Regions from separate parts of the Companilactobacillus sp. FL22-3 genome, predicted to be linked through region 1. Evidence: riboswitches for the same ligand, from Rfam matches in the RefSeq annotation. Region 1 holds a riboswitch; the other holds the start of a gene.
What was found. Region 1 has a riboswitch for lysine ahead of lysA (diaminopimelate decarboxylase). Riboswitches for the same ligand answer to the same signal wherever they lie in the genome.
Positions count from the first base shown of each region.

Region 2: linked by a shared signal. The riboswitch ahead of ACYT32_RS03455 (amino acid permease) and the one ahead of lysA (diaminopimelate decarboxylase) in region 1 are both predicted to bind lysine.

Region 1 is NZ_JBTYYZ010000013.1:993-4,924, reverse strand. Features, by position in the region: gene dapD (2,3,4,5-tetrahydropyridine-2,6-dicarboxylate N-acetyltransferase) at 1-336, opposite strand, end outside; gene lysA (diaminopimelate decarboxylase) at 350-1,633, opposite strand; lysine riboswitch at 1,709-1,891, opposite strand; gene ACYT32_RS11110 (aspartate kinase) at 2,038-3,396, shown strand; gene dapF (diaminopimelate epimerase) at 3,410-3,932, shown strand, end outside.
Region 2 is NZ_JBTYYZ010000003.1:30,784-34,715, reverse strand. Features, by position in the region: gene ACYT32_RS03470 (DUF916 domain-containing protein) at 1-889, shown strand, start outside; gene ACYT32_RS03465 (hypothetical protein) at 978-2,024, opposite strand; gene ACYT32_RS03460 (helix-turn-helix domain-containing protein) at 2,040-2,444, opposite strand; lysine riboswitch at 2,580-2,756, shown strand; gene ACYT32_RS03455 (amino acid permease) at 2,838-3,932, shown strand, end outside.

The sequences.
Region 1 (3,932 bases):
CATCATTATAACGGCGTTATCACCAATAGTCACTTGATCACGAATGATTGCACCCGGTTCAATCCGAGCGTTGACATTCTTAATATCTAGCATGGGTACGCCAGTATTTTGACCGATTGTTTCCACATATGGATCATTAAAATGATGTGCTCTTAAGATTGGTTCAATTACTTGATAGTCACCAATCAAAATGGCAAAATCTTTATTTCGAAAAACCTTTATTTCTGGGGGAAAAGTTATCGAAGTAACATCCTCTTGCAAATAAACTTTTACCGGAGTAGTTTTCTTAGAATTTCCTATATAATCAATAATTTCTCGTGCATTCATCTTTGCCATCTTAAATCCTCCATTAATAATCCAAATCAAGTCTAGTTAAATCTTGCAAACTTTCACGTTTGACGACTAACTTATCCTCGCCATTTTCGACGAAAACTACTGCTGGTCTGGGGTTGCGATTGTAATTCATTGCCATAGAATAACCGTAAGCTCCAGTAGCTAATACAGCGATGATATCACCCGGCTGTGTTTGCGGAACTGGTAATTGATCGATCAAAATATCACCTGACTCACAGTACTTACCAGCAAGATGAACCGTTTCCTTAATGGGCTGATTCAATTTATTTGCGACCACAGCTTCATATTTAGCTTGATATAAAGCGGGACGAATATTATCTCCCATCCCTCCGTCGACTGATAAATACGAGATTAAGTTGGGAATATCTTTTCGCGAACCGACTGTATACAACGTATATCCTGCAGGACCAACGATCGATCTTCCTGGTTCGATCCAAATTTCAGGCACTTGCTGACAATCCTTCTTCAATTCCGCAGCAATTTGTTGAATAAAGACTTTCGGAGCAATTGGGTCATCGTCATCGTTATAACGAATACCAAAACCACCGCCTAGATTAATTACTTTTGGCCAATAATCAAATTCTGCTTGGAAGCTCTTAGCAATCTCTACCATCTTTTTTGCCAATAAGACGAAACCTTGCGTTCCAAAAATCTGTGACCCGATATGTGCGTGAATTCCCAGCATTTCCATATTAGGATCTTTTAAAACTAACTCTAAGGCTCGTTTAGCCTGCCCAGATTCGACATCAAAGCCAAACTTACTGTCAACTTGTCCGGTTTGATCGTACTTATGGGTATGTGCTGAAATTCCTGGAGTCAGTCGCAACATAACTTTGATTTTGGTATGGTCTGTTTTTAAAATACGTGAAAGTAATTCAATCTCTAAAAAATTGTCTAAAATAATTACTCCAACTTGATTTTGTACCGCCATAACTAATTCTTCAAAAGTTTTATTATTTCCATGAAAACTGATCTTATCCGCTGGAAATCCGGCTTCTAAGGCCGTTTGTAGTTCGCCGCCTGAAACGACATCAACGTGCACATTCTCCTGTGCCATCACTTGATAGATAGCTTTGACTGCAAATGCTTTGCTAGCATAACTGATTTGATACTTTAATTGATTGGCGACAAAAGCTTCTTTATATTTGTTGATCTCGGCACGAACCTTTTCAATATCAAAAATATACAGTGGCGTACCGTATTTTTTGGCCAATTCAACGCTATCGACCCCACCAATCATCAAATGTCCTTCATAGCTATCTAAACTGTTTATTTTCATAGAAAATGCTCCTTTTGATAAAAAAAGATCCCTTTGCTTTACAACAAAGAGATCCACAAATTAATTTGCATCCGACTTGTCATAAGCTCACCGTGACCGACTTTTTAGCCACGACAGTTCGTATTCTCTTGTTAATACGCCCCAGCTTGTTGAACTCTGTAAAGTCCAACGCTTCGGCAATCTCCCCTTTCAATAAGTTCACAGCTCTTACAGAAGCTCCCTTATTTACTGATGTCGATTGCGACCTCTTTTATTGATTATTAGATTATAACAACCCTCATAATCAGTCAAGTAATATTAGTAATTTTCTCATTTTTATATTTTTTCAGTCTTTTTCCCTTGTCATAACTAAAGTTAATGATAAACTCATCATTAAAAACTATTTAATTTTAGGGGTGTATTACATGAAAATCGTTAAGTTTGGGGGAAGTTCCCTCGCTACTGGTGAACAATTTGCAAAGGTCGTAAAGATTATTAAAGATGATCCGGAAAGAAAAGTGATCGTTACATCGGCCCCTGGTAAACGTTCGCTTAACGATATCAAGGTGACAGATTTATTGATCGAATATGCTAATTCTGTCATTTTGAATGAAGACTCTACCAATATTCTCAAACAGATTATCTCAAGATATCATCAAATTTGTGATTATTTTAAACTGGATAACTCAGTTATTTCTAAATTACGAAAGATACTGATTGATTTAGCTACGATTGATTTTGAAAACAATGATTACTTGCTGGCAGCCTTTAAGGCTCATGGTGAATATCTCAATGCCATCGTTTTAAATGCCGTCCTCAATAATCAACAAATTCCATCAATAATGATTGACCCTAAGACAGCAGGAATCATTGTTCATGGACAAGCTAACGATGCTGATATCTCACCGCAAACTTATGCTAATCTTGCTAGCCTGCAACTACCAACTGACAAACGCGTCGTGGTACCTGGATTCTTTGGCTACAACACTAACGGTCAAATTTGTACTTTTGCCCGTGGTGGATCTGATATCACAGGAGCATTACTCAGTCGGGGATTTCAAGCTGATTTATATGAAAACTTTACCGATGTTGACGCAATTTATGCAGCTAATAATCACGTTGTAAAACATCCTCAGGCTATCAAAAAAATGTCCTATCGAGAAATGAGAGAATTGTCTTATGCAGGTTTCTCTGTTTTTCAAGATGAGGCCATTATCCCCGCTGTTGAAGGCCAAGTACCAGTCAATGTCAAAAATACCAATAATCCATCAGCCGATGGAACTTTAATCGTTCCTGAACAGTTTTTGTTCGACCCAGCTAATCAAATTACAGGTATTGCATGTTCCAAACGCTTTTCAGCTCTCTATATCCATCGATACTTGTTAAACAAAGAAGTCGGTTTTACTTTGAAGTTATTGCAAATATTTTATAAATACAATATCTCTTATGAACATATGCCTTCCGGAATCGATGATTTGACCGTTATTTTTGACCGCACAAAGTTGAATAAGACAACGATTGACCATCTTTGCCACGATGTCCGAGAAATATTAAAGCCTGATTATTTGGAATGGATCGATGACTATGCCATTATTATGGTAGTTGGCGAAGGCATCGCCCACAATGTTAACACGATTGGTGAAATCATTGATTCGTTAACCGAAAACAACATTGCTGTTCATATGATCAATCAGGGCGCCTCAAGAATCTCAATCATGATTGGCATTCAAGAGAATGACGCTGATAAGGCCGTTTTGAAAATATATCAAACATTTTTTAATTAATGAGGTGAATAGATTGGTAAAACTTCTCAAAGTACATGGTTCAGAAAATACATTCTTTATCCTTGATCAAACTCTGTTAGAGACTCCCCTGACGCCAACACAATTAAGTAAACTAGCCATCAATATCTGTGAGAATGTCTTCGGTGGAGCTGATGGACTCTTAGTGGTCGATGCTAGTGAAAATTATCTTGGAAAAATGACCGTCATTAACGCTGATGGTAGCTTAGCCAAGATGTGTGGAAATGGTTTAAGAACCGTCAGTCGCTACCTATCTGAAAAATTTCAGTTAGACAGTTTCCAGGTTGAGACTAACGATGCACCATTAGAAGTCGAAAAATCTGAAGACTTTTATCCTGGTGTACCTGCTTTCAGCGTTGAAATTGGTCCAATATCTTTCAATAATCTTGATTTACCATTTTCATATCACAATGAAGCTGAAATGGTCGATCAGATGATACCTGAATTCCTACCGGATCAAAGTTTTACTGCTGTAGCTGTGCCTAATCCACACCTTATCAGCTTCGTTCCCGAGGTAA
Region 2 (3,932 bases), on a different contig from region 1:
TAGTAAATCGATCACTGTTAATACAGAGATCAATAATGCTTATACGGCAGACTCTGGAGTGATTGGATACGATAAGTACAATGCCAAGTTGTACAAGTCGAAACTGCCATCTTTGACTTCACTAGTTGAAGGTAAAAGAAAACAAAAGGTTACTTTGAAGGCTGGCGAAAGCAAGACGGTCACATTCAAAGTTAAATCACCTAGTTCTGAATATTCTGGGATTATTTTAGGTGGAATTACGACTACTGCCTCAGTTAGTCCCACGAAATCGAAAAATATCAACATCAAGAATCAAGTTCGATACGTCAAGGGCGTTGTCTTGCGTTCTAAGGATGATGGCATCATGCCTGTATTGACATCAGCAGCTCCTAAAGCCGTGGCGGGTTCGACAGGGATTGCTTATCGAATGGACAATACAGAACCGATCAACATTAATAAAGTTTCCTTGAAGGCTAAGATCACTAATGGCAGTAAAGTAACTAATTATTCAGCGGATAATTTGCAATTTGCGCCTAACTCGCAATTTAATTACTTTATTCCCATCAAGAATTTGACTGCTGGGACTTATAAAGCACACATTTCCTTGAAAAATGAGAGTGGTTTTCCCAAGGACTTTAATTATACGATCACGGTTAAAAAACAACAGGCAGAGGCGGTCACCAGTGCAACGATGCCTAAGCAAGAGTCCAATAAGAAGCAATGGCTCTGGATCATTTTGGGAATCGTTGTCTTGATTGCAGTTGCCATTTGGATGTATCTCTATTATTCACAACGTAATAAAGGTAATGGGCCTGATGGTGGTCGAGGCAAATTTAGTTTCAAATTGTCGCAAAAGAAATCAAAGAATACCGGTGATGGTAGTACTAGATCTTCTCGTCACAATAAATAACATCAGAGTTTGACAATTTGGTCAGCTCTTGAGCAATAACATAAAGAAGGAACCTAATTCAAAAACTGAATTAGGTTCCTTCTTTACTTTAGAGCGCTTCTTGTTCTTTATTACTTTCAATTTTACTTTTAAGTTTGCGGACATAAACTTGATTCAATTGAATCAAGAGCCAGATATAGTCTGGTCTAGTCGAAGAAATATCCCAAGAGATTACTTTAAGATTGCTTGGATATTTTTTCTTCTCAATGTCTAACGGCAAAATATCTAATGAGGTTATTAAAACATCGACATTCTCGTAGGCACTACTAGGAACGACTTCGACGAATTCAAGGTTACGGATATTTCTCAAGACGACTTCGGCTGCTTGATTACCGGGATCTATCAACACTTTAACCCGGATAATATCCTCCTGACGAACGGTTGAGATGTAACTAGGTAGGACCTGGTATAAATCCCTTGAAATCAATTCAGAGGCGATGTAGATGCCAGGAAATTCGTTCTCATCGATATTGGAGAAGAAGGTATAAATATCTTTATACAAATCGGTATAAGCTCGCTCGTCGTAATTATCAAACATCGTATCCAAATGCATGACTGAGTATGGAGCCATGATGTAGTAGAAGACAATGTCACGAGTGACGTAGGTCATAATATGTTTCAAAGTCTTTTGATCGTGGTAAACACTCATGTCGTCGTGATAATGTTCTTTAAGAAAATCTATAGAGTGATAAACGAGAGCATAGAACTTGGGATTAATTCTGGCGGTAGCATTGATAGGTTGTTCAAAAGCTCTGTCACTTGGTTGAAAGGCTGTATTTCTGAATAAGTTGATCAATTTGTTTTCGTTGTGAAGACTGCCGCTGGGAACGATTGGGTAGTCATCGGAATCAAGGATGTCATTGGCCAGGTTTTGATCACCGAAAACATCTTTATAGTATGGCAATTCGTCGATATAGTTGTGTTTGATCAGGCGAATTCTAGAAATTGCTAGGAAATACTTTAATTGGAAGTGAACGATGGGATTGTCGAAAGTTACATGAGCTTTGTCGATGATTTCATCGATCATTTTTTCTTGAACTAATTCGAAAGGCCATTCTTGACCATGGTAGGTATACCAATAAACGTAGTATGCCATCCACCGAATATTTTTTTAATTACCTTTGATTTCAAGTGTAGAATTTGAAATCTTTAAACCAAAGTTCTTCAAGAAGGCACGGAACTTGGCCATGCGCCGATTTAAAGTCGACTTACTGGTAAAGTGTTCGTTACTGAAGCTCTCAAACGATAAATTTACGTTGAGCAGTCCATAATTAAAAGCTTGGAAAACGATCGAATTTTTAACTAAGTACAATCTGCATGTATCGATTGAAACTTTACTAAAATCAATTGATTCGATTTGGGTATCGCTTGCGTCAATATCTGGAGCAACATCAGCCAAGTCTTCAAGCAGTGCTTGAAAAATATTATAAGTTTTTTGATATGTGAATTCGAGACGGTTACTGATGTTACTTAAGTTTACTTCACGAGGATGTATTGATTTAATAACTGTGAGCATTCGGTATTTTTCAACGTCCTGCATGACTAAAAAAATTTGCTACAACATTGTGTCTTCCCCGGCAACGTTAATTAAAAATTTCAAATATATAAAACACTACTTGCTACTATCTTAACATTTATTTATAATATTTTGTAATCAGATAGAGGTGCAATCTTTATTATTAATATTTTTGAGTGCAAATAGGGTACTTTGAAAAAATATGAAAGGGAAGTTTGCCGAAATCAGTTATTCCTACTTAGTAACTTGATTGGGCTATTGCTTAAGAGGCAGTAGACTGTCGTTTCAAAGAAACGTTGAGCTATTGATTAATGGGATAATTACATATAATCCTTATTGTCGGTAGTTCCTCTGATAATAAGGATTTTTTTGTCCAAAAAAGGGGAATTAAAGATGGAAAATAATGATGTGAACAGGTCGTTGAAGACCCGTCATTTGTCGATGATTGCCTTAGGTGGATCTATTGGTACTGGTTTGTTCGTTGCTAGTGGTTCGTCTATCTCAACCGCCGGACCAGGAGGAGCCTTGATAGCTTATGTGGCTATTGGTATCATGGTTTATTTCTTGATGACCAGTCTTGGTGAAATGGCAACTTATATGCCTGTTTCAGGATCTTTTGCTACATATGCAACAAAATTTATTGATCCAGCCTTTGGCTTTGCTTTAGGTTGGAATTATTGGTTCAATTGGGCCATCACTTTAGCGGTAGATTTATCTACTATTTCTTTGGTGGTGAGATATTGGTTCCCAAGCTGGTCTTCTTGGAAGATAAGTTTGACTTTTATGATCATTTTATTAGTCATCAACTTCATTTCAGTAGGATCCTTCGGTGAGACGGAATACTGGCTCTCATCGATCAAGGTTGCAGCAGTAATTATCTTTTTGATCTGTGGTATTTTGACAATTATGGGTATCTTAGGTGGACATGGTTCAGTTGGTCTATCAAATTATACCTACAAAAGTGCACCATTCGTAGGCGGAGTACCAGCTATCCTAAGCGTCTTCGTCGTTGCCGGGTTCTCTTTTCAAGGAACTGAGTTGATTGGGATCACTGCTGGTGAGTCAGCAACTCCTGAAAAGAGTATTCCTAAGGCCATTAAACAAGTCTTTTGGAGAATTTTATTATTCTATATTTTGTCAATTGCAGTAATTGGAGCATTGATTCCTTATACAAGTCCTAATTTATTAGGATCAGGAGCAGGAGATATTGCTATCAGTCCTTTCACGATCGTCTTCAAAAAAGTCGGTATTCCTTTGGCAGCTGGAATCATGAACGCCGTTATTTTAACTTCGGTTATTTCGGCAGCTAATTCCGGTTTGTACGCTGCTAGTCGGATGTTGTGGTCAATGAGTAAGAACGGCATGGCACCTAAGGCCTTTCAAAAAACTAATGGTCGTGGAGTACCGGTTTATTCATTGATTTTGACAGCATTGGTTGGTGCAGTTGCATTATTTACGAGTTTGTATGGTGATTCGTTCTATGAATTA